DNA from 2 places in the Shewanella woodyi ATCC 51908 genome. Region 2 is predicted to be linked to the other one. Evidence: riboswitches for the same ligand, from Rfam matches in the RefSeq annotation. Region 2 holds a riboswitch; the other holds the start of a gene.
What was found. Region 2 has a riboswitch for cyclic di-GMP ahead of gbpA (N-acetylglucosamine-binding protein GbpA). Riboswitches for the same ligand answer to the same signal wherever they lie in the genome.
Positions count from the first base shown of each region.

Region 1: linked by a shared signal. The riboswitch ahead of SWOO_RS05590 (glycosyl hydrolase family 18 protein) and the one ahead of gbpA (N-acetylglucosamine-binding protein GbpA) in region 2 are both predicted to bind cyclic di-GMP.

Region 1 is NC_010506.1:1,408,371-1,424,247, forward strand. Features, by position in the region: gene SWOO_RS05545 (hypothetical protein) at 69-521, opposite strand; gene SWOO_RS05550 (hypothetical protein) at 720-1,067, opposite strand; gene SWOO_RS05555 (DUF2913 family protein) at 1,625-2,257, opposite strand; gene SWOO_RS05560 (peroxiredoxin-like family protein) at 2,357-2,995, opposite strand; gene SWOO_RS05565 (DEAD/DEAH box helicase) at 3,132-4,430, opposite strand; gene SWOO_RS05570 (aminopeptidase P family protein) at 4,722-6,509, opposite strand; gene SWOO_RS05575 (MFS transporter) at 6,759-7,949, shown strand; gene SWOO_RS05580 (ROK family protein) at 8,115-8,894, shown strand; gene SWOO_RS05585 (M24 family metallopeptidase) at 9,089-10,306, shown strand; cyclic di-GMP riboswitch class I at 10,569-10,689, shown strand; gene SWOO_RS05590 (glycosyl hydrolase family 18 protein) at 10,840-13,431, shown strand; gene SWOO_RS05595 (chitinase) at 13,579-15,276, shown strand; gene SWOO_RS05600 (FKBP-type peptidyl-prolyl cis-trans isomerase) at 15,351-15,821, opposite strand.
Region 2 is NC_010506.1:4,725,021-4,740,897, forward strand. Features, by position in the region: gene SWOO_RS19915 (S46 family peptidase) at 1-312, opposite strand, end outside; gene SWOO_RS19920 (aromatic amino acid transport family protein) at 556-1,731, opposite strand; gene gbpA (N-acetylglucosamine-binding protein GbpA) at 2,190-3,623, opposite strand; cyclic di-GMP riboswitch class I at 3,749-3,847, opposite strand; yybP-ykoY riboswitch at 4,072-4,195, shown strand; gene SWOO_RS19930 (TMEM165/GDT1 family protein) at 4,301-4,867, shown strand; gene SWOO_RS19935 (catalase) at 5,034-6,476, opposite strand; gene SWOO_RS19940 (YgjV family protein) at 7,001-7,279, opposite strand; gene SWOO_RS19945 (PaaI family thioesterase) at 7,675-8,112, opposite strand; gene deoD (purine-nucleoside phosphorylase) at 8,376-9,086, opposite strand; gene SWOO_RS19955 (NupC/NupG family nucleoside CNT transporter) at 9,148-10,374, opposite strand; gene exeM (extracellular exonuclease ExeM) at 10,836-13,505, opposite strand; gene SWOO_RS19965 (helix-turn-helix transcriptional regulator) at 14,160-14,825, opposite strand; gene SWOO_RS19970 (DUF2238 domain-containing protein) at 15,101-15,703, opposite strand; gene serA (phosphoglycerate dehydrogenase) at 15,870-15,877, shown strand, end outside.

The sequences.
Region 1 (15,877 bases), 2.6 Mb from region 2:
CGATTCAATGCTTCACTTGGCATGATTCTTTGATGGGGGCTTGCAAATAAGTCGTATTAGTTATGTGCTTACTTTTTGTAATATGGTTTAAATGATATGCCATATATATCTTCAATTTCTTGTTGGCTTTTCTCTACACAATTAAAAGTTGATACGTAGGCGGCTTCAGTCAGTATTCCATTACGCATATTTTCCTCGAATAAGTATGTAGTGTATCCGGTATAGTCATTAACAGGGGCGTAGAATAGTTGATTGTTAATTTTGATGATATTTTCAGTTTCGTTACCTTTAGTCCCATCGTCGTCACTATAAAAATATGATGTAGTATTGGATTTTAAATTAAACTCAATCCAATTTTCAGGACTCTTTATAGAGCTTTTGTCAAATATAGTAGGATCAACTATTTTGCCGTCATCATTAATTAAAACATCACTAACGACAAGGCAATACATGGTATCAGCGATACTAGGTTGTCCAAATAGTATAAATGTTAATATGACAATATTCTGTATTGTTTTCATAAAAAATTCCTACAAATAAATCTTCGCATAAAGGGCTGAGACTTATTGGCTATACTTGAATTAAGCGCCAGCTAACGAGAAGGCATCCGAACTAACGAAGTGGGGGTTCATGCGTTATCTAGTTGCCACTTGGCACACCCGAAATAGCAATCTGAGCGAAAAAATGAACATTGTCCTCATCATCATTTGACATGAGCTTTAAAACTTTGGCCATAATAAACCCTCTACTTGGTCATATTTCTCAGCAACCTTAAGAAACGGCTCAGCCCAGCCGCTACTTAAGCTGAGCTCTTGTAGAGGTCCTGTCGGTGCAAACATAACACCCACCTCAGCCCTTTCTGGCAAAGCGTATGACTTCGCCATGTTTAGAAATTTAGTAATCTCTTTCGTAGCATCCGCTGCATCTTCCCAGTAAGACCAGAAAAAGTCATTATCTGGGATTTGCACAAGCTCAATTGCAGATTCAAGTACGTGAACCAATGCTTCATAAGGCTCTGATTTATTTATTGATCCGTGAATCAATTCTTTGGTGCGATCTAGTTTCATTGAGACAGTTAACAGCTTATTCAATAGCCGCACGATAACGTTCCGGCCTGCTTTCCTATTTTTGATTAACTTATCACCGCTAATTGACTGGCGTAAATAGATTACTTTTTATAGAGGACAATATAGAGCAGCACAAGTGTTCAGAAGAAAAGGTGTGTGGGGTTTTATGAGGCCTGTATAGCACCTCTGCTGCTCTCAGTACTTTGATATCAATAAGGTTATCAAATCACCTTTGAGTTATTGATGCATCAAGCTTTACTCGAAGTTATCAGGCTCACCATGAAAAGCTTTTATCATGAGCCCAATTGCAGCAACTAAGCAGGGGACAGCGAAAGTGCTTATGGTCACTAAAACCATAACTGGCACACTGTTTATAAACTCCATGGGGGGAACCTTAGTTATTTAATACCAAGGAACACAATCGCACATGGAGCTATTTCGAATTTTGATTTTGTTCACATAAACAGCTACTTAAAATAATGTTAATCTCATAGATCTAAAAGGTTAATCTAAGCCTTCATTCGAAGGCCAATACAGTTCAGGAAGGAGTAATAATGTTAATCCAGTAACAGCGCCAAAGCAGGTTGACGGTTACCTGGGTAAACTTGATAGGCTTTGTGATGTTTAATCAAACTGGCCTTTTTATCTCCTTGGCTAATAAGTAAGCCATGTTTGGCGGCGGCTTGGGCTAGTAACTGCTCATCTGCGCGTACATAAAGGGTGATAGGTTTGACAATTTTCTGCTCTTTAATACGCTGCTGGTACTGCTCGACAGAGATGATTAAACTGCAGCGACCGTCACTGTCGAGTTTTAACTTAGTATCCACTTCGGCATCGAGAATGACTAACCAGTCACTCTCTTCAAGCTCAGTTAACATAGCTTGTAGCGCATCACCTAGTTGGGTCTTGTTTAGTACAGCGCTGTATTGATTATCAATGCGCTTAAATAGCGAAGGGAGCTGAGCACCGGCACCTTTGCTTCTAGCTTCGCGGATCCAGCGAGTGAGATCTTGGGCGACAAGTTTGGCAAAACGGCGCTCTTTTAAGGCTTGAACCATCCAGCTACACAAAAAATGACTTTCAGCAGTTGCGGTATTGATGGCGTTACTACCTGCCGCTCGCTGTTTGAGTGCTGAAAGTCCTGCTTGTACTAGCTCTAAAAGGGCTTGGTTATAGGTTTGCTCTGTCATGGGATCTCTACCCTATGCAATAAAGCGGCGATTATAACCGATAATTTTAGGAATACTATAACCACAACGGGCAACCAGAGCCGATAACTTTAATGTGGGTTACATAGGCACTAAACTTGCCGCCATTTCGATTAATTGAGGTGCAGGTCGCACTCTAAAGTTAGGGTTTACATATTGGAAATGGATAAGCCCAGTACCATCACTGATGTAGATGGCGGGAACGGGTAACACCAAACGCTTGTCACCTTGTGGAGTGACTTTCAGTAGCTCATCAAGCTTTAGCTTTTTCATGTAGCGCTCTGTGGTTTTTTCGCTGGTGTAATAGGCGAGGCCAAAAGCTTGCATGGCGTTAAGATTAGTATCGGAGAGCAAAGTGTAGGAGAGCTTTTGATCTATCATAGAGGCATTAAGCTTCTCAGGGCTGTCGGGGGAGATACCGATAAGCTGGAAGCCCATCTCAATGAGCTTAGGTTCAATCTCTTTTAGCTGTCCCATCTGTGAATTACAAAATGGGCACCAACCACCTCGATAGAAGAAGATAATGCTTGGTTTCCCTTGAGTTAAGCTCAATAAGTCGAGGGTTTCTCCCTTGAGGTTTGCTACTTTGGCCGAAGGTAGCATCTGACCATTCATCAATGGCATCACATTGAGATCATTGCTGGCGATAGGTTTCGCGGTTGCGATGAGGGAGAGACTGGTTAAGCAAAGTAGCAGCACGTTAAGTGTTTTGGTGAACATCTTGGTTTACTTCCTATTGAAATTGTTATGCAGAACAGACCGAGGAAGGGATGATTTTGTTGCAGGCTAGCAGGTACAAAAATGCCGCTCATGGGGAGCGGCATCGATAGTAAAGCGGTTAGGTTAGCTCAAGGGCTTACTTAGATTTCTTAATCTTAGCGTTAGATGAGTTCTTCACCTTAACGCGGCGACCTTGCATATTTCGCTCACCGATCACCTGTTCAGAGACATTGTCCTGACGGTTTTGCTTCTTGGCGAAGCTGCGGCGGGTCTGTAGGTGTTTAATCAGTAGATCACGGCTGCCCACTTCATAACCCGCGATGGTGATACGAGGAAGTTTTTTACCGATAAGTTTTTCGATATCGGCTAAGGTGCGCTCCTCTTCACGGCTCACCAGTGAGATGGCAACCCCTGACTTACCAGCGCGGCCAGTACGACCGATACGGTGTACGTAATCTTCGGCTAGGAAAGGAAGGTCGTAGTTAACAACATACTCTAAGTCTTGAATATCCAGGCCACGAGCAGCAACCTCGGTGGCGACTAGTACGCGCACTTTACCCTCTTTAAACTCGCGCAATGCACGGCGACGGTTACCTTGGGCTTTCTCACCATGGACAACAGATGAGGGGATACCATCAAGGTTTAGCTCTTTAACTAGCTTGTCGGCAGCATCACGGGTTGCGGTAAAGATAAGTACTTGTTTCCAGTTCTTTTTACCGATCAGCTCAGAAACAAGCTCACGCTTACGGCGCTGCTCTACCGGATAGACCACTTGGCTAACGGTATCGGCAGTGGTGTTCTGCTTATCGACGCTGATAAGCTTAGGCTTATCTAAGAAGTCGTTGGCAAGCTTTTTAACCGAAGATGAGAAGGTGGCTGAAAACAGCATTTTTTGGCTGTTTTTATTCACCGCTTGTAATACTTTTTGGATATCGCTGACAAAGCCCATATCTAACATACGGTCGGCTTCATCGAGCACCATAAAGTCGACATTTGATAGGTTAAGGTTACAGGCTTGAATATGCTCAAGTAGACGCCCTGGAGTCGCGACTATGATGTCCACGCCTCGCTTAATCTTTTGCGCCTGAGTCTCCAGCTTTACACCGCCGTAGATGGTCAAAACAGAGACCTGCATATGCTTGCTGTAATCATTGATATTGTCGGCAATCTGACTCGCTAGTTCACGAGTTGGCGTTAATATCAGTGCGCGAGTGTTAGAGCGTTGTGTCTCACTCGGCTTGTCGATCATCTTCTGTAAGATAGGCAACGCGAAAGCGGCGGTTTTACCTGTGCCAGTTTGGGCACTTGCCAGTACATCTTGGCCACGGCGAATCGCCGGGATCGCTTGCTGCTGAACTGGTGTCATTTTCTGATAACCACATTCTGAGATGGCGCGCAAAATCTCGGGAGCAAAACTAAAAGATTCAAATCTCATCTTGGATTTCCTGTAATAAACCAATTCATATGCCAGCGAATTTTGTCTGGACTGAGTAAACAAGGCCATCAAAATGGCGGTGGCGGAGTATAGCAAGTTTGTACAGAGTTTAACAGCAAAGCCTATTGGAGGAGAAACAGATCATTTGTAGGAAAACAGAAGGGGGAAAAGGTTAAATTAATTTAAGAGGATATCAGCTGGAAAGCCTTACGCCAGCATGTTAAGTATGGATTTATAATGCAGTAAAACTCCGGGAGACTGCGTCGTTTCAGCCCCCCGGATTAGCCTTGACTAGATTGCCTTAGTGGCATTTTCCAGCCAAACAAGATCATCACCTTGCATCAAAGGAGATAGCTTACTCCAAACCAACTTATGGTAATCATTAAACCAGCTTATCTCAGCATCGTTTAGTAGGCTCTTATCGATAAGGCGTGCATCCATTGGGATCATGGTCAGGGCGCTAAACTCAAACATCTCACGCTCAATACCCGCCAACGCTTCACAAGGGCGAACGTAAACCAGATTCTCTAGACGTATCCCAAACTCATCGGCGCGGTAGTAGCCAGGCTCATTGGAGAGCACCATGCCTGGGAGCAGGGCAACATCGTTGCTGTTCTTGCCGATACGTTGTGGGCCTTCATGGACATTGAGGAAGTGACCGACACCATGGCCTGTGCCGTGATCATAATCGAAGCCGTGTCGCCATAGATATTGACGGGCAAAAGCATCTAGCTGCTGACCTGAAGTGCCGCGGGGAAAGCGCGCTTGATCGAGCGCAATATGGCCCTTTAAGACTAAGGTGACCATCTTTCTCTGCTCATCTGTGACCTGACCGATGGCGATAGTGCGCGTCACATCAGTCGTGCCATCAAGGTATTGTGCCCCTGAATCCACCAGATAGATGCTGTTGTTGGTCATCAGTGCTGGGGTGCCATTATTGTGGTTGTAGTGACACATGGCTGCGTTGCCACCCACTGCAGAGATGGTATCGAAACTTGGCTCACGGTATTGTGGATCTGCTAAACGATAAGTTTCTAGTTTATCGGCTAGCTGGCCTTCATCATAAAAGTGTCCGGCTGCCACTTCGCTGTCCAGCCAAGCCAGAAAGCGAGAGACCGCGACGCCATCACGGATATGACAAGCTTTCATACCGGCAAGTTCGCTGCTGTTTTTCTGTGCCTTGCTTAATGCGACGGGATCTAATCCTGCCACTAAGGTGGCGCCAGCTTGTTCTGCTGTAAGCTGTGACCAGGCATTGGAAGCGTTAGGATCTGCCAACAGCTTGATGTTAGATAGTTCACTTAGGACTGCTTCAAGCTCATCTTCGGCTCTGAAAGTGACGCCTGTACCAACATGGGCCTCAATACCACTAGGCAGCTTATCGAGCTGAGTGAATAGCACCAGATCGCCGTTTGCATGAAGCAGAGCTGAGCCTAAGATAACCGGTAGGCGAGGCACATCGCTGCCGCGAATATTCAGTAGCCAACAGAAAGAGTCGAGTGAAGTGATAAGCGCCATATCGGCACCTGATTTTGCCACTACTTTTCCTATCTCAAGGCGTTTCTCTTGGCTGGTTTTTCCGGCGCTTTTCGCATCAAATAAGATAGCGGGTGCGCTCGAAGGCGCAGGTCTGTTTTGCCAGTGAAGATCCACAGGGTTTTGCTTAACTGAGATAAGTTGCATATCAGACTTTGTCAGTTCAGCTACGGCTTTTTTCTGCCAGCTTAGAGGGTGTAAGCGTGGATCATATCCGATACGGGCATTGGCGGTTAAGGTGTCGGCTAGCCATTGAATTTGTGGCGTATCGGTTAGGCTTAAGTACTGAAAAAGCTCGCCATCGACCTGAAGTTTAACTTGTACTGTATAGCGGCCATCGATAAATATCGCTGCGCTCTCTTTAAGTACGATAGCCATACCAGCTGAGCCGGTGAACTCACTAACCCACTGTAGACGCTCATTACGCTCTGGCACATATTCACCTAAATATTCATCGGCGCGGGGAATGATAAAGGCGTCGAGGTTATTTTTTGCCATTTCGCTGCGTATTGCATCTAGGCGTGAGGCGATTGTTTGTGTCATAGGAGCTCCGTTTTTTGACGATAAGGTTGGAGTTAAATGCTTACCGATTTTTTGTTATGGAATTATTTGCGGCGATTATCGCAGCTCAATAGGGCCTAGGGAAGTTTCACCTGCATGATTTTTTATAAGGTTAAGCGCGGAGTTGTAAACTTTGAAACACTTTACTTGTTACTTTCCTGTTTAGATCTATTAGATTAAAGCATTCCGCTGAACGAATATTGAATGTAATTGGTATCATAGGAGTGTTTAATGCCATTTAATGTGTGGGTACTGACCTTAGCCCAAGCTTTTGCCATGAGTGCAGCCCCTATGATGATGTTGCTTGGGGGGATCATTGGCATCGAGTTGGCACCCGAGCCTGGTTTGGCGACACTGCCCATCACGGCGATGGTGATAGGAGTTGCTATCTCTGTCCTGCCAGTTACCCAATTGATGCGACGTTTTGGTCGTAAACCTGTCTTTATTTCAGGCTCTATTTTGTCAGCCATAGCCGGACTTGTTGCCGCCTATGGTACCCATGAGAAAAATTTCGTCATTTTCTGCGTCAGCGGTATTCTGCTTGGGGTGAGCGGCGCTATCGTGCAGCAATATCGTTTTGCTGCGATGGAAGCGGTTGAGCCCAATTTGGGGGCTAAAGCCGCATCTAGGGTGCTATTGGGTGGATTAGTTGCCGCCTTTTTAGGACCTGAGCTGGCAGTATTTGGTAGTGAATTAGTTGATATTCCCTATGTAGGCGCTTTTATGTTCCTCACCTTCATCTGTTTACTGGCAGCTTTTACGCTCTCATTTTATCGTGAGCCCAATCGAGCTAATCTGGCTCATCAAGATGTTGATCAAAGTGAGATACGTGCTTTTGGTACCATCTTGAATCAGCCTAAAATCTGGGTTGCTATTGCGGGCGCCATGATAGGCTTTGCCATGATGAGCTTTGTGATGACGGCAACGCCACTGCATATGCATCACAATGAACATTACTCTTTGGCCGACACTAAGTGGGTGATCCAGAGTCATATTATTGCCATGTATCTTCCCTCCCTATTTACTGGGTACTTGGTGGCTAAGTGGGGAGTCACAAGAATGATGTTGATTGGATTAACTGCTTATCTGGTGACCATAGTTATTGCGCTGGCGGGAAGCGAACTGCTTAACTACTGGGTGGCTCTGGTGTTACTCGGCTTGGGTTGGAATCTATTGTTTGTCGGTGGCACTGTGCTTCTGCCTCAGTGTTACCGTGCAGGCGAGGGCTTTAAGGTTCAGGCGTTAAATGACACCTTGGTCTTTGGTGCGCAAGCTTTAGCATCATTAAGTGCTGGCTGGGTAATACATCAGTTAGGTTGGCAGTTACTGCTCAATATCTGTATCCCCTTTATTGCATTGCAACTTCTCCTGATGGCTTGGTGGCGCTTTAGTGAAAACAGTCGAGCCAGCGCTGTCGAATAAGTCTTTACCTCCACTTATCACTGGAGTGCAAATTCAATCAATGCAAATAGTTAGAGATAATGTTTAGTGAAAAGCTATCCCTCTCTTTTGTAAATTTATGGTAGAATTTTGTTTCAAACTGGCGTGTTTCCTCTACCTGTTTTAGGTAGAGTCGTGGAGAGAGTGATGCAAACAGTAACGGTCGATATCGGTGGCAGCAAAGCACTCTTTGAGATGCATTTTGATGGGCGAACCGAGCAGTATAAAATTCCAACCGGCGAACATTTCAATATAGATAGTCTCAACCAACAACTTCAGGAGTTGGAGTCAGATTATGGTTTTAAAGATTACCGTTTAGCCATCGCACTGCCTGGTCTAGTTCAGGATAACCAGCTGCTTTCGAGTAAATCTCTTATCGGGTTAAATGGTCTATCTAAGAGTGATATCAACACTCAAGCTCAAACAGTATTGATCGTCAATGATATTGATGCGGGCATGCAGGCCGTTACTGATAGCAGGCATGATTGTGAACTGCTAGTGATGTGCGGTACTGGGATTGGTATGGCTATCTCAATTAATGGCAAGCTATTTACTGGTGCTCACGGTCTGGCGGGAGAGTTAGGTCACTGCCGAGTAATGACTGAGTCGGGAGAGTTTAGTCTGGAGCAGTTGGCAAGTGGCGGTTCCATTCAAACTCGTGAGATAAAGTCTCAGGCTGATCTATTTCGTGCAGGAAGTTATTTAGGCATGGGGATGGCTTGGGCCGTTAACCTGTTTAACCCTAATCGTATCTGGCTAGCCGGTGGCATGATGAATAATGCCGATTACTATCGAGGTTGCATCTCAGCCCTGAATGAGATGGCGCTAACAGCCCCACTTTCACAAGCTAAAGTTGCAAGGGTCGACGACATGGAGACTATAGTTTGTCGAGGGCTAAAAGTGATGTTAGATAGAAGCTGTAATTAAACCTATCTATGACATTTTCAGACATACCCGCGATATCTTGAGCATAACGATGAACTATTCGCTGACACTTTGTATATTTTATGCTAGAAAGGAGCCTCTCTCATGACTGGACAGTTAATCGGTTTTGACTAACTTGTCGAGCAAGCCTGGAAGCCATAGGGTTTCCTAGTATAAAAAATAGAAAGGGTAAGCAGATGACCTTAGGTGTAGGCGGTTCAACCGCAGAGCAAGAGTTAGCGAAATTAACCGACATGACAGAGGGCACTGGTCCTATTAGTTATGATGAATATAGCCGTCGTATTGAGAAGGCGCAGGCCTTGATGACAGCCGAGGGAATCGAGGCTATCTATGTCAATGCTGGGACTAATCTGTACTACTTTACTGGTACTCGTTGGTACGCGAGCGAGCGTATGGTGGGAGCCATTATTCCGGCAAAGGGTAAACTTGAATATATCGCTCCAGCTTTTGAGCTTGATACCCTTGAAGGCTTTATGGTTGTTAAAGGTAAAGTGAATACTTGGCATGAAGATGAGAGCCCCTATTCACTGTTTGGTGATGCGCTAATACAGATGGGTGTCAACAGTGGCAAGGTAGGCATCGATGAGTCGGCAGCTTTCTTTATCTTTGATGGTGTTCGTCAAGCTCATAATCAATTTGAATATGTGAACGCAAAACCTGTGACTGCAGGCTGTAGAATGATCAAATCTGAGGTTGAACTTAGCCTATTGCAGCGTGCTAAAGATATGACGTTAGAGGTACATAAAGCCGTTGCCCGTATTTTACATGAAGGGATAAGTGTTGGTGAGGTTGAGGCCTTTATTCATGAGGCCCACAAGCGAGTTGGTGCTCCTGCTGGTTCTTACTTCTGCATCGTTCTATTTGGTGAAGACAGTGCTTATCCACACGGGGTTAAGTCGCCTAAAGTACTTGAGTTAAATGATACTGTACTTATCGATACAGGGTGTCAGCTACAAGGCTATAACTCCGATATTACCCGCACCTTTGTTTTTGGCACGCCAAGCGCTCGTCAACGTGAGCTATGGCAATATGAACAGGATGCGCAGTTAGCCGCATTTGATGCCGCTAAAATTGGTTCGACCTGCGCAAGTGTCGACAGAGCAGCCCGTGATGTACTTGAAGCCGCAGGTTTTGGCCCTGGTTATAACCTGCCGGGTCTTCCACACCGAACTGGTCATGGTATCGGCTTAGATATCCATGAATGGCCCTATTTAGTGCTTAACGATCAAACTCCTCTGGCAGCAGGCATGTGTTTCAGTAATGAACCTATGTTGTGTGTTCCTGGAGAGTTTGGTGTTCGTCATGAAGATCATTTCTATATGACAGAGACAGGCCCAGTTTGGTTTACTCAGCCTGCTCATTCCATTGATGATCCTTTTGGTTACGAAGCGTAAAGCGAATATTCTTACCTGCAGATAAGGCATCTAAATCCAGTGGATGCCTTATCTTGTTTCATACCGATAAATTTATACTGATTAGTATTACTCTTTTTCTTCATTAAAATTCACTTTCAGCATTTAATCTTAAAATACGTATTTTTAAGCGATTAAAATCAACAATTTAAAATATGTTAAATTATTGTGTTGCATATGTAGTTAAATTAAGTCTATCCTAAATAACAGATGACAGCGTTGTCATCCAAAGCAGTAACTTGTAAATGTACAAAGGCAAACCAATCGAAAGGTTGGGACGCAAAGCTTCCGGTCTAAGGGGATAGTGTTTGAGAGGGTCGCACTCTTAACGTTATTTTGGTACCTATGATAGCGGGGATGTTACAGGAAGTTTCTTCATGAAGAGCCTAGTAACGATAAGAACCGAAAAGGTCTATGTACTGGGTGTTTATGGTATTAAGAATAGGTTTTCTCCTGTTCATGCTTTGTTTGCCTTATTGAATACTTATAAAAATATAAAGCAATAAGGATACCCTATGTTTAACACTAAACTCTCATCGGCTGCGCTTGTCGTAGCGAGTGTATTTGCCTCGTCGGCATATGCATCAGTACCCGGTAAACCAACGATCGGCTGGGGCGAAACTAACTTTTCTATTATTGAGGTCAATCAAGCAGCTACCGCTTACAATCAACTTGTTACCGTTAAAGATGCCGCAGAAGTATCGGTTAACTGGAACTTGTGGTCAGGGGAGCTGGGCGATACGGCTAAGGTTTTATTTGATGGGGTAGAGGTCTGGTCGGGCAGCTCTACTGCATCAGGTTCTGCCACATTCAATATCAGTCAAGGTGGTCGCTACCAGATGCAGATTGAGCTCTGTAATGCACAGGGTTGTACACTCAGTGATGCTAAAGAGATCATTGTTGCCGATACCGATGGGAGTCATCTTTTACCCCTTGATACTCAACTGGGGGAGAACAATAGACCTTATGTAAACAAGTCTGGCAAAGTGGTCGGCAGTTACTTTGTTGAGTGGGGTGTATATGGCCGTAAATTCCCTGTAGACAAGATGCCAGCGCAAAACCTAACGCATATTTTGTATGGCTTCACCCCTATCTGTGGCGGTGATGGCATCAACGACAGTTTGAAAGAGATTGAGAGGAGCTTCCAAGCGCTACAACGAGCCTGTAGTGGCCGTGAAGATTTCAAAGTGGCGATTCACGACCCATGGGCAGCAGTTCAGATGCCACAAGCAGGTGTCAGTGAATATGCCGACCCATACAAGGGTAACTTTGGCCAGTTGATGGCGTTAAAACAAGCACAACCAGATCTTAAAATCTTACCTTCAGTAGGTGGCTGGACTCTGTCAGATCCTTTCTATTTCCTTGGTGATAAAGTTAAACGTGACCGTTTTGTCGCTTCGGTTAAAGAGTTTTTGCAGACCTGGAAGTTCTTCGATGGTGTCGATATTGATTGGGAATTTCCTGGTGGTAATGGCGCAAATCCGAATTTAGGCGATCCTGTCAATGACGGTGAAACCTATGTGCTCTTGATGAAAGAGCTAAGAGCCATGCTTGATGAGTTGAGTGCCGAAACAGGTAGAACCTATGAGCTTACCTCTGCAATCAGTGCTGGCGCAGAAAAGATAGCTATGGTCGATTATCAGGCCGCTCAGCAATATATGGATAACATCTTCCTGATGAGCTACGACTTCTACGGCGGCTGGTCCAATACCGATCTAAACCATCAGACAGCCCTATATGCGGCTAGTTGGAAACCAGATACTAAGAATACCACTCATATCGGTGTTAATGCACTGCTTGCTCAAGGTGTGACTCCTGAGAAGATTGTCGTTGGCGCAGCTATGTATGGCCGCGGCTGGACAGGTGTGAACGGCTACCAAGATGGCAATCCATTTACTGGCACTGCGACGGGTAAAGTGAAAGGGACTTGGGAAGATGGAGTGGTTGATTATCGTCAGATAGTCAACGAGTACATGTCTGGTGAGTGGCAATATGAGTATGATGAGGTTGCTGAAGCGCCTTACGTCTTTAAGGCTTCGACTGGCGATCTGATCACTTTTGATGATGCTCGCTCCGTTAAAGCTAAGGGACAATATGTTACTGCAAACCAGTTAGGCGGGTTGTTCTCATGGGAGATTGATGCAGATAATGGCGATATTCTCAATGCTATGCATGAAGGTTTAGGTCATGGTGAGGGAACCAATCCACCTGCAAATAAAGCGCCGATTGCTAATGCAGGCAGCTCGCAAAGTGTAACTGGCCCTAGCGATGTTATCCTTGATGGCAGTCTGTCACGAGATCCTGAAGCTAAGGCATTAACCTATGTCTGGTCGCAAACCTCCGGGCCTGCAGTGAGCTTAGTTAATGCTGATATGGCCCAAGCCAGCATTAGCCTTAATGCGACAGATGCAGATGTTGTCTATGGGTTCTCGCTAACGGTGACCGACCCTGAAGGTTTATCGGCTACTGCGGCAACGACTGTTACCAATATGGCACCGCAAGCTAACCGTGCACCAGAGGTGTCACTCGATGCCAATGTTGTGGTTGATTCTGCTCAACAGGTGAGCATAGTTGCAAGTGGCAGTGATGCTGATGGTGATGCGCTTACTTATAGCTGGACAGTGCCTGCTGGCTTAACTGCTACTGGGCAATCTAGTGATACACTAGTTGTGACTGCGCCTGCTGTGATAGAAGATACCACTTATACATTAAGTGTACTGGTATCCGATGGCTCTCTTGACGCGTCGGCTCAAACGGTATTAACCGTGAAAGCGCCAACCAGTGGCGGTTGTGAAACAAGCGATCCTGATGCGGTTAATCACCCAGCTTGGGATAGCACACTTGTTTATAACGGCGGTGATACAGTGAGTCATAACTGTTTAGTCTGGAAGGCTAAATATTGGACTCAAGGTAATGAGCCGACAGTGACAGCTGATCAGTGGACACTTCAAAGTAGTGTTGAGATGGGCTGGAATGCGGGAGTCGCCTATAACGGTGGCGAACAGACAACCCATAATGGACATACTTGGCAAGCCAAGTGGTGGACAAAAGGTGAAGAGCCTGGTGTTGCCTCTGTGTGGAATGATTTAGGGGCGACAGCCAACTAAGTTATCACTTCCATTAAGTAGGGGGATCACTTCCCCCTATTTTCCTTCCTTACTATATACCTAAGCACTCATCTTTCATGGCTAAGCTGTGTTAATTCGCATCTTGTGAGCCGCTTTCGTTGGTTGCAGTGCTTTAAGTGAGTCACCATGAAACATTACCTATCCTTAGCTATTTTAACCACTTTGAGTCCTATAACGCTTTTTGCCGCAGAGCCTGTGCATTTTACTCTGGCAGAGGTTGATGCCAAAGAGTCTGCTTTGACCGACTTTCCCTTGATGAGAGCGGTGAAGTCATCTATCGCGACCAGAGACAATGCTATTGTCGACGCCATTATCCCCTTGAGCCCTAACAATCCGGATAATGTTAAGCGCCTAGAGTCTGTGTTGAGTGAAACACAGTTTGAGTTTCTTTTTCCTGTTCGCGCTGCTGAATATACCTATCAAGGTTTGTTGCAAGCCGCGGCTAAGTTTCCCGCTTTATGTGGTTCATACATAGATAATCGTGATGCCGATGCTATCTGCCGTAAATCCCTAGCTACCATGTTTGCCCATTTTGCACAGGAAACCGGTGCCCATGATAAGTGGATGACTGAGCCACAATGGCGACAGGGCCTTTATTGGGTGCGTGAAGTGGGTTGGGATGAAACCAAGCGCGGTGGTTACAATATGGAGTGCAGCCCTGACACTTGGCAAGGGCAGGTTTGGCCTTGCGGCACCTTTGCTGATGGCAGTTATAAGAGCTATTTTGGACGCGGCGCTAAGCAGCTCTCCTACAACTATAACTATGGGCCTTTCTCTGATGCCATGTTTGGTGATGTCAGTACTTTGCTCAATAACCCTGAAATGGTGGCCGATACCTGGCTGAACCTAGCCAGTGCAGTGTTTTTCTTTACTTACCCCCAACCACCTAAACCTTCAATGTTGCATGTTATCGATGGAACGTGGCAGCCCAATGCACGAGATACACAAAATGGACTCTCAGCTGGATTTGGCGCAACCACCCATATTATTAATGGTGGCATTGAGTGTGGTTCAGGCAGTGAGAAGCCGCAATCGCTGAATCGGATTGAGTATTATCAAGCACATGCGCAATATCTTGGCGTTCCAGTGGAAGCCAGTGAGGTGCTAGGTTGCAAGGATATGAAGCCTTTTGATAACCAAGGGGCAGGTGCCATGTTGATCTATTGGGAGCAAGATTGGTCATATATTGCAGGAAATCCCAATGGTGGCAAAAGCTATGCCTGTAAGTTGGTGGGGTATCAGACTCGTTATAGTGCTTTTAAGCCCGGTGATTATCAGGGCTGTTTGATGCACTTTTTCCCAGAGGTTGTCATCGATGATTCTGGTACGCCAACGGATCCCACAGATCCGGTTAATCAAGCGCCAACAGCTAATATTCAGGGAGTGAGTGAAGCAGAAAGTGGAGCGGTTATCACTCTGTCAGCGTCCCAGTCTAGCGATCCTGAAGGTGGAGTGCTCAATTACCGCTGGAGCTTACCTATTGGTGCAAGTGCCCCCTCTGTTGAGCAAGCATCATTGTTATTAACTTTACCAAGCCCTAGCAGCACAGAAACCATATCAGTCTCTCTTGAGGTGACCGACGATGCGGGGCTAAGCGCGTCGATTAACCATAATGTGCTGGTTACAGTCAGTGGCGGTACGCCCCCTGATGGGGAAGTGCCTTATCAAGCTGGTTATGCTTATGTGGCGGGAGAGCGAGTTTCTCATGCTGGTGGAGTTTATGAATGTAAACCATATCCCTATACAGCTTGGTGCGCTGGCGCATCATGGGCATATGAACCCGGAGTAGGCGTTGCATGGCAAGATGCTTGGATAGCGAGATAGCCTAAGTCTTTATTGTTAAAATTAAAACGCGCCTTAGAGGCGCGTTTTACATCTTGGATAGCGTGGCGTAACCATTAATCGATACTGATCAGTTCAACATCAAAAATTAGCACTGAACCACCGACTATTTTACCTGTGCTGCGATTCCCATAGGCTAAGGTACTTGGGATAAAGAAGCGGACCTTCTCACCTGTTACCATTAACTGAACACCTTCGGTCCAACCTTTGATGACGCGGTTGAGTGGGAATGCGATAGGCTCGCCTCGCTCCACTGAACTGTCAAATACAGTTCCGTCAATTAAGGTGCCGTGGTAATGGACGGTGACTGTGTCGCTGGCTTTAGGATGAACGGTTCCATCCCCTTTCGCTAACACCTTGTATTGAAGTCCTGAAAGGGTTTCAACTACCCCTTCATTGTCTTTGTTTTCAGCTAAGAAGCTTGCGCCAATCTTAATATTTTCCTGGGCAGCTTTTTGGTTGTTCATAGAGGTGAAGAAGTAAAAGATAACGCAGGCGATAACGACAACAGCTAACAGCATTTTCATAATTTATATTCGTTTAAGGGAAATTCGTCAGCCATGATATCGAATAGCTTAACAGG
Region 2 (15,877 bases):
CTTAGCTAAAAAACCATCTTTAAGCAGGTTTTTTTCTGGCGTTGAATTATATTGAATTGAGCCATAAGCACAGTGATGGTTAGTCACAGCAAGGCCTTTAGGAGAGACAAATGATGCTGTACAGCCACCAAGGCTGATCACCGCATTCATCGGGAACTCAGTTAACTTAGAGATAGACTTTGCATCTATCTCCAACCCTTTCGCTTTAAGTTCGTCAGCCATTGCTGGCAGCTGGTAGGGTTGCCACATACCTTCGTCAGCCTGTGCGCCAAATGAGGCAGCAACAGCGACGGTGAGAAGCCATTTCTTCATTTTGTTAAATCCATTTTTTAATTATTAGTGGGGTAAAACTTACTTAAGTCTTTTTAAAATAACTACTTTCAAGTACTGCATCTTGCTGTAATACCAATCGGTATAAAAGGCATAAAAAAAGTCGAGCTCGATATTTGCATATTCGAGCTCGACTTTATCATAGGCAAAGTGGGTTACAACCCCTTTGACTTAATCCCTTACAAAGCGAAATAAAAACCAGAGTAAAGGAGCTTGTACAACCCCTTAAAGCGCCACCATCAGTTGGGCTGCAATAATCACCGCCCCTAACAAGCCCACTAGCGTTAACGCTGGCTTACCGCCGCAGACTTGATAACCTTCAGTCACCTCTTTGCGCTGTTTCAAGACCATTACAATCGGCAAGAAGATGATGATAAATACCAAAGGCACAGCCGCAAAACCGAGTACTGCAACAAAGCCTTCAGGAATATAAAGCGCACATAACACAGGTGGAACGAAGGTGATTAACCAAGTTTGAACTCGGCCCATAATGGTACTCTTCGCTCGTGTCAGCTCACTGATAAAATCGTACAAACTTAAGGTCACACCGATAAAGGAGGTCACTAAAGCAAAGTCAGCAAACAGCGAAATACACTTACTTACCCAAGGTTGTGAGGCGATATCCTGCAGCGATGTAATAAGTGCAGGCAGTGAGCCACCAAAGCTATGGATCTGCTCTCCCCCCACTGTTCCTAACGTCACTAACAACCAGAGCACATAACACAGCAGCGGTAACGTTGAGCCAATCAAAAGTACTTTGCGCAGCGTTAATGCATCACCCTCTAAGTAACGCACTAAGGTTGCGATACACACATGGAAACCAAAAGAGGTGAAAACAACAGGGATGGCTGCCATCCAAAGATCAACCTTACCCTCTTCAATTGCCGCAATCGCCATCTGTGAAGGGCTAATTTCAGGTAAGAGGAAACCCACAGTGATCACTAGCAAGGCGATCATCAGTGAAAACAGAATACGAGAAACCTTGTCGACCCAAGCTACACCGAATGCGGCTAGCAGGCCTAAAGTCAGGGTAAATATCACCACCGCAAGCTGATTATCCAAAGCAATGCCAAACATCGCCTCAGCTTTTAATACCAGCAAGGAGGAGCCACCTGTCAGATAGGCTGCCGTAAGGGCAAACAGCAAACTTAAGAAGGACGCACCCTGTATTAGCTGTCCCCGCTTGCCTAAAATCTTACCTGTAATGGCATGGAGATTGTCACCTACACCAGTACGTAGGTTTACCTCAAGCATCAACAAAGAGGTGTAAGCTGAAACTCCCCAGATAACGACCAATAGCAGAATAGCTGGGATGATCCCCAGTGCAGCGGTCGCCAGAGGCAGTGCTAACATTCCTGCGCCAATCGCAGTTCCGGCGACGATGGCAATTGAGCCAAGCATTTTTAAATTCACAAATTTGTCCTGTTAGATATATTTTTATTCTAGATTTTTGGTAGGTCTGATTTAGAACGACTTGGAAGGAGTGGTATTAGCAAGATATTTCATCATTATTAACAGCCCCCAATCGAATCAGGTCTACTGACCTTAGTGATCGCAATTGGCCTCAATGACTAGTTAATAGTTGTTTTACCCTATCGACAACGCCATTGAGGCTGAATAAATCGAGGAAAAAACAGATATACAGATTGCATTACATCTCAACTCTCTAAAAATGACTGAGAGGGACAGTAACAGAGCCAAACCCAGTCGGCAAGCCACTTATGAACAAACAGAGTTGACGCTCAAAATTACAACGATTTATAAACAGAAAGTTAAATAACGCCTCTTGAACTAAACATAAATTACAGGTCATTAGAGATGACCTGTAATTACATATCTAACTAAAAACTAACCCAGAGCTAAAGCTCAATCCAAGCTAGCCCCCAATCTGAGCCGACACCTGGCTCAAAACCCGTAGCAGTTTCTGACCATTGAATACAGTAGCCACTGTATGGGAAAGGCTTACATTGGTAAGTCTTGCCATTTTTAGGTTGAAACACTGTGGTGCCAGCCTGATAATCCGCAATGCCTTGAGGAAACACATAATCGGCATCACCTGGAGCTGCCGCTTCAGTCAGGAAAAGATCATGATTTTGCACTATCACCTCCCCTTGAGTGGGCTCAGCCTTGAGCAACATATGGTAATGACCCGCCGCAGGCTCAATCACATCTATCTCAAATGATGCAGTGGTGGAGTTTACCTGCTGACTCTGAAAACCTGATGCCTGACCATTATGGCTACTAAGCTGCACGCTAACCTGCATATCGGTATTGGTGGTGATATCGAAACTCACCAAGGCTTTCCCCTCATTTATCTCATAGCTATCTGCTAATGAGCTCACCTCCACGCTGTTTCCTGGTTCAGGCGCAATATCAAAGCCCACTTCAACTCGGTTGATGCCACTGCCGTCTTTAGCAAAAATTTCATTCTTACCATAGACAGGGACTATCTCACCGGCAGCACTTTTCTGACCAGCCTTCATCTTAGTTTGCTCGCGGTTCACCGCGGTTGCTAACAGATGGGGCCAGTTATTTTTCAGCCCTTGCTGGGTATTTTCTATGGTGATGCTGGTTTGCATTGAAACCTGCTCCCCCTCAGCGGTGAATACCCGAGTCATAGCGCTGTCACCCACTTTAAGATCGAGCGCAGGGTTAATATTGCCCACATCACTCCATGTATCAGGCGTGGTGCTGCCATCATTAAAGTTCACATCAATAACGTTATAGAAGCTGTTAGCGGTATCGCCTACCTCCCACAGCGCCAGAATAACCTGATAGCCACTGGCTCTGGCCGGCACGTTACACTCATGGGTGACAAATTTAGGCGGCTGGACCATATCTCCCTCAATCACACAAAAAGGAGTCAGATCGAAACTGCTGCGACTCAGTGGTTTATTAGGATCCCAATTTTGTTCAGTCAGATAATAACGCCAGTTACGGGTCACATGGTTAGCGGTAAACTGCCAGCTAAACTCATTCCAGCCAGCACTAATGTCCGATCGACTCCATCGGGTCGAACTCTGCTCATCCAACGGAGCAAACGCCCCTTGTCCGGCACTGGCCAGCTTGCCGTCAACGGGCCCAAGCTCAGGAAACCCCGACGGTCCCTCAACACTTTGTGGCTCCCACTGCACCGCGCCGCAGTTAACATTTCCCCCTTGGTTACAAGCGTAAGCTCTAGACTCAGGGCTCTTTACATAGCCATGAGCCAAGGCTGCAGAACTCATTAACAGACCTGCACTCGCAACAAGAGAGAGGCTAATAGATTGATTAATCGATTTTTGATGTCTCATTGAACACACTCCACTCAATACCTTGTCCCCCATAAAAAAAGGCAAGGTAAAAACAAACGTGGTATTTGGACTGAACGGATCACAATAGGTATAGCTAAGATAGGTTCTCAGCCAGATATATCTATCGTGGCAACCCCGCTATCTTAATGAGCACTCAGTGAGTCCTGCACCTTAGACCGGAAGCTTTGCGTCCTAACTTTTCAGCTAGTTTGCCAAATACATGGATATCGGCAGATAAGGGCAGACTAATTTACCTTCTGCTTATCGTCACCGACAGGCATAAAATACGTAACAATGATAACGCTGTCAATTTTAATCACCATTTAAAATCAAACACTTAATCAAATTCATGAAAACCATATATTTAACAAGTGTATCCAAGAAATTAAACTATTCTATCCCCCCTAATAAAGCTGATTGCACTCTGGTTTCCAGTCAGTATAATGAGTCCACTACTTCAGGGGAGTAGCCACCAAAGATTTTCTACCATTAGAGAATAGTTGGGTGAACATCAACATACTTGGCCACATCGCCATGGTGTTCACGACAATCACACTTAAGCTGAGATTGTTAGGCAAGACCTGAGTGCAGTTACCGCCGATATTGTTATCAATATTTTTAAGGGGGCCGGTTAGCTGTACTCGGATTTTTTGCCCCCTAAATAGGAATTCATTAAAGTGGAAGCTCTACTCGCATCAACCCTCACCGTTGCTATTGCCGAAATCGGCGATAAAACTCAACTTCTAGCACTTATTCTAGCGGCCAGATTCAGTCATTTAAGCGGTGCTAAAACGGCTATTATTCTCGGCATTTTTCTCTCAACCTTAGCCAACCATTTTGCCGCAGCTTGGGTAGGACAATGGGCGATTAGCTTTATCAGCCCAGAGCTTGGACGTTATTTAGTAGCAGGGTCATTCTTTGCCATCGCACTCTGGGTATTAGTTCCAGACAAGGTGGATGAGGAGCAGAGCCGTTTTTATAAGATGGGGCCCTTCCTTGCCACCTTTATTCTATTTTTTATCGCCGAGATGGGCGACAAAACTCAAGTGGCGACCGTGGTACTTTCAGCCAAATATGACGCACTTGCAATGGTCGTGATGGGGACAACATTAGGCATGATGATCGCCAATGTGCCTGTGGTGATAGCTGGTCATTTTAGCGCAGAAAGATTGCCGATGACCTTGATACACAGAGGCTGCGCCGTGCTGTTCGCCCTACTGGGTGTGGTAACTCTGCTGTTTTAATCAAAAACAGTGACAAGTCGCTAGCTAAGGGCTAAGGCCAAACAAAAAAGGTTACGAGTTAACGCTGAGATATAACCTCAATGCTTACCCGTAACCTTAATATAAGTAACTCTTTAGCTGCTATTAGCTCGTAACTCGACACTCGCAGCAGCTGTTAACTAATGAGTTATAGCTCGTCAGCGCTAATTCCTAATACCTTAGCTAGACCTTCACCGTATGCCACATCAGCTTTCATACAATTCTGTATGTGTCTTATCTGAATATGTCTATCAGCGCCGCCTACTGAGGCCGCCGTATTAGCAAACAATCTCTGCTGCTCATCGCTACCCATTAATCTGAATAGGTCACCAGCTTGGCTGTAGTGATCATCATCTTTATGGCTATAAGCATCCGCATCACCATCTATCTGTAGTGGTGGCTCGCTAAAGTCTGGTTGCTCCTGCCATTGGCTCTGAGTGTTTGGCTCATAGCCTATGGTGCGGCCAGCATTGCCATCGGTACGCATCTGTCCATCTCTGTGGTAGGAGTGGAACGGACATTTAGGTGCGTTAACCGGAATATGACTGTGGTTCACCCCTAAACGATAGCGCTGGCTATCACCGTAAGAGAACAGACGTCCCTGCAACATCTTATCCGGTGAGAAACCGATACCAGGTACGATAGTTGTTGGGGCAAATGCCGCCTGCTCAACTTCGGCAAAATAGTTATCTGGATTACGGTTAAGCTCAAGCTCACCCACCTGAATTAGCGGATAATCTTTATGTGGCCAAACCTTGGTCAGATCAAACGGGTTGAACGGACAATCACCAGCCGCAGTCTCCTCCATCAACTGGACATAGAGAGTCCATTTAGGAAAATCACCCTTATCGATTGAGTTCAATAGGTCCGCTTGATGACTCTCACGGTCATTAGCGATGATCTCTGCCGCTTCTTTATCTGACAGATTCTGAATACCTTGCTGAGTTTTAAAATGGAACTTCACCCAGTAGCGCTTATCATCTTTGCTGATAAAGCTGTATGTATGAGAACCGAAACCATCCATATGACGGTAAGTCTTAGGGATCCCACGATCGCCCATCGTCATTGTGATCTGATGTAGCGCCTCAGGCGATAGAGTCCAGAAGTCCCAGTTGTTGTTAGCACTGCGCATATTGGTATATGGATCGCGCTTCACCGCATGGTTAAGATCTGGGAACTTAAGTGGATCTTTAAGGAAGAAAACAGGGGTGTTATTCCCCACGAGATCCCAGTTACCTTGCTCGGTATAGAACTTGATTGCAAAACCGCGGATATCACGCTCAGCATCAGCAGCACCACGTTCACCAGCTACCGTCGAGAAGCGAACAAAAACTTCAGTCTCTTTACCTACAGACTCAAATAACTTGGCCTTAGTAAATTCGCTAATATCATGGGTTACCGTAAAACGGCCGAATGCACCTGAACCTTTAGCATGCATACGACGCTCAGGGATCACTTCGCGGTCAAAATGGGCTAACTTTTCAATAAACCAAGCGTTCTCAAGTAGCATAGGTCCGCGTTTACCCGCGGTTTTCACATTTTGGTTGTCGGGTACCGGTGCGCCAAACGCAGTGGTCAACTTCTTATCCATAATAAACTCCTAGAACTCACATCAATCATTATAATTAAGTCAGTTATCAGCCTAAAAATCTTTTAAATTCAGTCAGATTAATACATCAGCATGAAAACAAACGGTTTCACTCGGCACATCAAGAAAGCGAATCTTCACGCTTATCATTAATCCAAGTTTCGATCAGGTCATAAATAGTTGTCATGGTCACTACTCCTAAAGTTTCAATTAGCAAGTTATATAAGTAACTATGTCGATGGAGTAATAATAGTAAAAACAACCAAAACAACAAAACGATTAAAACAGATTAAACTAAAAGGATTTTACGATTAACAAAGATAAACAAAAGGAGAGCAATGTCTCCCAAGGATTTATCCTTAAACGGTAGGGGTTTTCACCTTTAACTATATTGATCTAAGTCAAAAAAATTATTTTACATCAAGTGATTAGCATTAATTTTTGTACATAAAAGATGGGGGTAAATAGGATAAGAGTTGAATTCAGGCAGTGCCTGAATTCAATAACAACAAGTGTTCAACACTGAATTAGCCAGATACAGCCTGCTCCTCTTTATAGAGCTTAACTAGGTAATAAGCATCAATTAACACGATAAAAAAGTTAACTAGCGCCACTGGGATTGCCCCAATCGCCAAACCATAAGCCACAAACAGAGCTGCGCCGATGAGGTTCCACCAGCGTAACTTTTTAATATTAGACATCATCAACGATATTGCGACAACAACCGACGCCAGATATCCAACCCATTCCCAAATGGTTGCGCTATCCATAAGCTCTCCAATACTCCCCAAGGTAATAATGGCCATTATGAACAAAATCCCGGCAATGGAACAGTCTATTTAACCTGAAAATAACAATATATTGATAACGAAAATCTAATCATGCATATCATGATTAGATATAAAATCTAGCGCTTAACGACTGCAGCAGTCATTCTAGCAACTGCAAAAGAGCAGCAGATGCTGCTAACTTGACTCGTTACTCGACAGTGAGTACTACTTATTGTTAACGCTTAACGACTGCCGCTGTCATTCTAGCAACTGCAAAAGAGCAGCAGATGCTGCTAACTTGACTCATTACTCGACAGTGGGTACTACTTATTGTTAACGCTTAACGACTGCCGCTGTCATTCTAGCAACTGCAAAAGAGCAGCAGATGCTGCTAACTTGACTCGTTACTCGACAGTGAGTACTACTTATTGTTAACGCTTAACGACTGCCGCTGTCATTCTAGAGATGCAGCACAGCTCACCAGCACTGTTATGGATAAGCACCTCCCAAACCGAACTGCGTTTACCTAAATGGACCGCTTTTGCTGTCGCTGTTAATGTCCCATTACGTGACGCCTTCAGGTGATTGGCATTAATCTCCTGACCCACACAGTAATACTGCTCAAAGTCGACAGCAAAGTTAGCGGCGTAGCTGGCAACGGTTTCGGCCAACGCCACATTCGCGCCACCGTGCACAATCCCAAGCGGGTTATGTATTGCAGGGGTCGCAGGCATGGTGGCTTTCATGTAGTCATCACCAATCTCAGAGATCTTAATTCCCATGGTCTGCATCAAGGTTCCCTTGCCGTGCATTCCTGAGTCCATCTTGGCGCAATCTTCTAAGCTTACCGGTCTAAACCAAATACTCATTACTCAACCCTATTGATCAATAATGCCAACAGTCTACTGCTTCAGGGTTAAAGTTTAAACAAGTGTTTAAGTTAAGAGACACTTTCAATAGAGAAATGACACGAAAGTGTCACTAGGGTGGCTCCCGAGCACTCTTATTTTTGATGCTGATTCATCTAAAAGTGATCGGCGTTAGGTGAATACTTGGGAGCCGTAGGGTAACCGCAATAACTGGGATAAGCTGCCTTTGTGCGGCAGCTTATCCAGACTAGATTAAGCGAAAATTAAAGATCTTGGCTTACTGCTTCAAGTGTTAACTTGATCATCTCATTAAGGGTTTGTTGACGCTCTTCAGCCGTTAAATGCAGCCCCTGCCTGATATGATCGGTCACTGTCATCATCGCCAGTGCATTAGCTCCATACTCAGCAGCCACACCATACAGACCAGCAGCTTCCATCTCGACACCTAAGATGCCGTACTTCTCCATCAGATCGTAACGCGCTTCATCTGAGCTGTAGAAAAGATCAGAGGAGTAGAGATTGCCTACATGGTAGTTAACCTTAAGTTTGTCCGCCGCATCGGCCGCTTTTCTTAGTAGGTTAAAGTCAGCAATCATGGCGAAATCTGTGTGTTCAAAGCGAGTGCGATTAATCGCTGAGTCAGTGCTGGCCCCCATGGCCATCACTACATCCATCAACTTAATCTTATCACTCACCGCACCACAGGAGCCGATACGTATGATGTTCTTCACCCCATATTCAGTGATCAACTCTTTCGCGTAGATAGAGATAGAGGGAATGCCCATACCAGAACCCATCACAGAGATCTTCTTACCCTGATATTCGCCTGTGTAGCCCAACATGTTGCGCACATCGGTCACCAAGACAGCATTTTCAAGGAAATTCTCAGCAATATATTTAGCTCTTAGCGGGTCGCCTGGCATTAAAACCGTCGTTGCAAATGCGCCAGCTTCGGCATTGATATGTGGAGTCATCTTTTTTCCTAAAAGTTAGGCGCCGCATCAAGTACGGCGCTTTCAATAAATACGTTATGAATTAACCCGCTAGGCTAAAGAGTAAGCCTGCGATAGTACCGCTCATTAAGTTCGCTAACGCCGCAGCGATAAGCGCCTTCATACCGATGGCACTCAAATCATGACGGCGCTCAGGGCAAAGCGCCGCTAAGCCACCAATCACCATGGCCAAAGAGCCTATATTGGCAAAGCCACACAGGGTAAAACTGATAATAATCTGCGTCTTTTCTGAGAGTTGATCGGCAACCTTAAGGAAGTCGATATAGGCAACAAACTCATTAATCACCATTTTCTGGCCAATAAAGGAAGCCGCTTGAATCGCTTCACTCCAAGGCACCCCCATGATCCAAGCCAACGGTGCAAGCAGGTAACCTAAGATCATCTGCATAGTTAGTTCGCCATAACCAAACCAGCCACCGATCCCACCAATAATGCCGTTAACCATAGCGATCAAGGCAACGAAAGCTAACAGTAGCGCCGACACCGAGATAACCTGTTGCATCCCCATCGCCGCCCCACCCGCTGCAGCGTCAAGGACATTAGCAGGTCTGTCATCCTGCTCATCCATCACCTTCTTGATATCGTTTTGTGGCTCCTCAGTCTCAGGCCAGATAAGCTTGGCAAACAGTAAACCCGCAGGTGCAGTCATAAAGGCAGCAGTTAGTACATATTTAACGTCGACGCCCATCTGGATATAGCCAATCATGGTGCCGCCAGCAACAGACGCTAAACCACCTGTCATCACAGCAAATAGTTCAGAGCGGGTCATGTGCTTAACGAATGGACGCACCATCGAGGGCGCTTCAATAGGACCAACAAAGATGTTGGCAGTCGCAGACAGTGACTCGGCGCGGCTGGTACCAAGCAGCTTTGATAGGCCACCACCAATCAAGCCTATAATTAACTGCATGATCCCTAAGTAATACAGCACGGCAATCAGGGCGCTGACAAACACCACCACAAATAGCACGTTAATCACAAAGATGAAGCCAACACCAAATTTAGCCAGATCGCCAAACAGGAATGATAAACCTTCGTTAGCGTAACCTATTACATGCATCACACCGCCAGAGGCGCTGTCCAACATGGATTGCCCCATAGGCACATACATCACAAATGCACCGAAAGCGATCTGGAACGCTAAAGCCCCCAGTACCGTGCGCAGATTAATGGCGGTTCGCTTCTCTGAAATCAGCACAGCCAAACCGATCAGGCTGAACATTCCCAACAAACTGATGAAAACTTCCATACATTTTTTACCGAGGTAACGTTTAGATGTCGGCAGTTTATACAGGCAGAAATTAGCTGCAAGGGATCTGAGTCACTTTGTGAGAGATAAATATTGTTTTTAGGCGATTAAACCGACGAATAGCCTTAAGCACCTAAAACCAACCATAAGACTCAAAGTGGGGACAACATTTAGGTAAAGATAAAGACACACAACCCACAATATTAGGCATAAAAACAAACATTATCGTCAGTTTAACGCGCATTTAATCTGTCATTAATTTTGCTGAACGGACCTACAAATAGATCTAAAAAATACAAAAATGTAATTAAATAACACCAAATAAGTCGCCGTTAACCATGAAATGAGGAGTAAACCTCTATTTCTCAACTTTAATTACCCCCAGCGAGTGAATGCTAGCCCTATAAAAAACCGTCTTAGGCTTAGCCTAAGACGGTTAGTGTGTAACTACCTTGCCTGAATTAACGTGTTTTACGACGTAATCCCAGTAGTGATAACAGAGCCAATCCTAAATAACCTAATGAACCACCATCATCTTTAGGTGTTGGCTCAGGTTTAGGTGGAATTGGCGCAGGGTATTCCAGTGCGATGATCACAGGATCGTGATCAGAGGAGCTAAAGGCATTCTCAGACTTAGCTAAGTCGCCGGAATACTTACTCGGATACTCAAACAGGTCCGACTCAACCGAGTTGATGTTCCAATCCTCTATCCCTACCAACTTGTCAGCAACTTGTGTGTTTGCTAACGCGTGATCTAAGTTACCTAGCTCACCGCTATAGCTGTAACCAAAGGTCGCAGGTCCGTGGGCTTGAGTGTTCAGATTAACCAGTCCATACCCCTTGTCAATCTTACTCCCTTCGCGCTCATAGACTTCACCATTGAGTGTGGTCCATGAAGCGGTCACGATCTCACGCTTAGCTGTCGAAGCATCATAATCGGTTAGCACGGCAACCGGATCTTCCATGCCGTAGGCATTCATATCACCGATGACCAACAGGCCGCCTTCGACATCTTTGAGTGACTCACCCAGAACCTTGGCTGCAGAAACTCGGAACTCGTTACACTTACCTTGGAGATCGGCAGGATCTTTGCTCTCAGAGAACTCTAACCAATCCTCTAAACAGCCAGAGCCTTTCGATTTAAGGTGGTTCACTACAACGGTTAGCTTCTCATCATGGATCTGGAAAGTTTGCGCTAAGCTGTGACGTTGATACTTATCATAGCTTGGGCTCTCCTCCACCGTGCCATTGTTATCTCGAGTGGCAACGCCAGCAACAGAGTGCTGCTCAGGCGTTGCAATGACAAATGCGTCCCCAGTAGGTTTTACGGTACTCGGGCGGTACAGCAGGCCGACCGTTATCGCATCGCTGCCGATAAACTCACCCTTGTACTTATCGGCGTCATTCACCTCAATAAAGGCGTAGGCATCGGCTGCTGGTAACTCGGCATTAATCGCATTGAGCAAGTACTGGATCGAACTATGCTCACTAAAGCCATTGTTCTCTATCTCCATCAAACCTATCACATCAGCGTTCATCTCTTTAATCGCATTAACGATTTTAGTCCGCTGAAGCAGGTAATCTTCTAGAGAGTGAGCACCACGACCACAGCCTCTGCTGGCATCCGCGTCAGCTTGATCTTTACACATAGGATTTAGCGGGCCACCGATATCGCTGTCACTGGTAAACAGGTTCAACACGTTAAAGCTGGCAACGCGAATATCACCTTGGGTGGCAACTTCAGGTGACTGAGTACGGTCATTAATGCGGATAAAATCACCTGCTGTGATCTCATTGGTGACCACAAGACGTGGTGCACCATAGCTATAGCTAACCATCCCCGTCATATTGGTGAGCTGATCGCCAATACGTATATAGCCAGTCTCAGCGTTAAATGTCGGGAAGTAAGGCACTTCACCATTTTTCGCTTTATAGTCAGACTCAACATACAGCTCATTACCACGGTTGGCCTCTTGTAGCGCAATCGCTTCATCAGAGAGCGGGGCAAATACCTGAGTTGGCTTCATTAGTGGTGATTTATGGGACAACACCATGTTGTTTCTTCTACCGGCGTAGTCATAGCTAAAGCTACGAGTGACCTTCATGTCACTGCCAGCATCCAAAACAATGTTCATCCCTTCATAGCGATTAAGGGCATCCCCCAAGGATTCGCCATCGGCAACATAGAAAGCTTCTGGTGCTGGGACTTCACCCATCTCACCCACAGCCATCTTCTTGTCTGCCTTGATATCAACCTGAGTCAGGCCGTAGAAGTCCTTCACTTTACCTTGAACACACACCTCAACGCCGGGCTGGATCTCCTCAGGCGCTGCTTCGCCTAAGTAAACAAATACACCGTCTGATGTGTAAGGCGAGTTATCCCCTTTGATCTCCTGCAGATAGAAGCCTTTAAACAGACTCTCACCACGGGCGGTAACCACACCACTGATCGTGACCTCTTCAGCAGACTCGAACTTGCCCTCTTCAATCAGCGGGCTTACACGACCTACGCCCTGCACTTCATAGATAGGTGTGATGGTTTCACCAACACAACTAAAGGCTGGTACTTCCGGATCTGTCCCTGTTCCGCCACCAAAGTCACCACTGCGGGCACCTAAGCCACTAAAAGTGTTCTTTGCCTTTGTGGTCCACTCACTCTCAACATAGGTTGAGCTTGCAGCCGTGACATTAGCATTTCGCTCAGCAGTGATATCTTTGGCCCAATCACCTGTTGTGCCAACTTCACCAAACAGGTCAACTAAGGTATCGCCTTTTAAGATCCCAACCTTGTCATCGCCATTAAAGTAGATAGCAGCGCTCTGTGAGTCTACAGCAGCATCTAATACGATAGCGTTATCTTTATGGTTATTGGTGATCACCTTAATGGCATTAGCCCCAAGAGAACCACTGAGATCTAAGATTTTTTTAGGAGCTGTTTCGCCCTTTGAGTAGTAAACGAGGGAGTAACCTGTCAGATCAACGGCCGTCGATCCTGAATTGTATATTTCAACCGCTTTGCTATAACCGGAACCTTCAACATATTCGCTAATAAGTACATCAGCATTGGCCACAGCAGGCAAAGCAGCGGCTATTGACAGTGCAAGCACTGACAATTTTTTAACATTATCCATTTTTTTCAACCCCATTATTATTTTTGATACCAATCAGAATAAAGAGGTGATCGCTCAGCGAATGTTTAGCGCTTTTGAGGCAAGGCAACGAGTGAAGAACATAGTTGCTCTACGTTTAAGCTCGTTAACGCAGCATCGGATGCGCTAAGGCTCGCCTGTTAGGAGTATTTTTGGCTGCCTACTTCTGCGTTGAATGAACTCACAAGGGAATAACCATTCCATCGTCCATTCGCCTTGAATTAGTTTGCCCAAAAGTACTCTGAGTAGATCACTTTCTTATCCTGGTTGGTATAAGTCCGCTAATTTTTATTAACGTGCGCGACAATTGTCACAGAGTTTTGTGACAAAAAAAAGATGAACCAGTCACATTTTGAGCAGTAAGCATTTGTTATAAAAAGAAAAAACAAGCAGCATTAATCAGCTGTAAGAACAGGTCAAACCAGAAATATTTTAAGCCTTAAAGAATCATCAACTTAAGCCAGAACACCAACTTACAGAGGCTGGAGAATAAACCATCAAATAAGGGATAGCTTAATTTATAAAAACTGAATTTGATTGTTTTATATTTATATAAGAGGAAGTATTGGAGATAAGGTATTAGAGCGAAACTAGATAATAAAAAACGGCGTTATCGCCGTTTATTATTTTAAAACTTTAAGAACACAGTGCCAGATGATCGCCGTAGGTCTGTGCCCACCTAAGCAGTTCAACACGATTACGAGAGTGTGTCTTTCTGAAAATCGAGGAGATATGTGCTTTAACCGTATGTTCGCTGATACATAAATTATCAGCAATCTCCCTATTTCTAGCGCCACTTGAAACCAATTGAATGATGGTTCGCTCCCGCTTAGTCAATACCTGCAGTATCTCTTCGGCATCTTGGGAGTAGTCATCACTGGTCTCTAAACGATCAACCAGTTGACGGAACATCTTGCTAATCAAGGTACGATCGTACCAAAGCTCATCCGCCACCATCTTTCTTAAGCCAGTCAACATCAGATCCATACGCTGATCTGAATAGAGCAACCCACGGATCCCCAGCAGCAATGCAGAGGCTGGGTCGAGTTTTTTTCTATCGACTTGGTAGAGGGCAACAGGCACGTGGGAAACAAGACGAATCGCCAACAGAGGGATCCCTCTATTGTCTAGGGCTGCGCCCTCCTGACCCACGAGGTAGAAACTATTACGATCGCTGAGTGGTTCAAGCTCAGAAACCTGCTTAACAATCCGTGTCTTCAATCCGATAGACTCAGCTAAAATTGCTAAGTTACATGGTGTCGATACCTGATGAAGAAAGACCAACTCATCTACTTTACTCATCCACTTTCCTCCCTGAAAAGCTAATCCCTAGATAACGCATAAACCGTCTCATTCACTGAACCTACAACTAACAGACTCCTACCCATGATGGCTCGTTTTAAGCGATTTGAATAGTATTACTTGTAACCTCAAGTGAAAAACTTATTAAATCAAGGTTAAATAGAGCGTAAAAAACTGCCAACTCACGCCATAAACACTTACAAAGCATATAAATCATAAAGTTAGCTATAAGAAGTCTATTTTATATACTATATAAACCTAAGCAAGCTAGGCGACTAATCATTCAGTGCCGCAAGCTGTTTATTATGGGTCTTAACAAGTACCAACAGCGCCACTATAGCGCCCAATAACGCCATGCCCATATCCGATTGAGTATCCCAAATATAACCTTGGGTGCCTAAAAACGCCTCGGCATCTTCGCCAGTTAACAGGGCAACCCACCACTCAATCAGTTCATAAAATGCCGACAGAGCCAGCGCAAAACAGACACAGATAAAGCTGCACCAAACACCAGGCTTCACCACCTGATTGCGAATAAATACCTCTCTGGCGATCAAAGCTGGAATAAAGCCTTGGGCAAAATGCCCCACCTTATCGTAATTATTTCTGTCACTGCCTAAGGCATCGGCTATCCAATCAAATAGCGGCACTTCTGCATAGGTATAGTGGCCTCCCACCATTAAAATAACACAGTGAATAAGGATCAACACATAGAGCATAGGTGTCAGAGGGAAGCGTTTTCGGGTAAAGAACATCACAGGCAAAGCGATCAAAGCTGGGGCCACTTCTAAAAACCAGGTAAATTGATCTTTAGGGTTAATACCTGACCAAATCAGGACTAATAGGAAAATAGTCAGCCAAATATGCTGTTTATTCAAAATTGGAACCTCTTATATGTATTATCTCTATTGTTCTAGGGAAAGAATAATAACTTTAGCCATCTAGCCCTCCACACTGAACAAAAAAAGTGCTAATTTGGTGCCGGACAACAGACAGTCTATAAAAATAACCATAATACCAATAATTGAAGAGGGTACCTAAATCATGGCGAA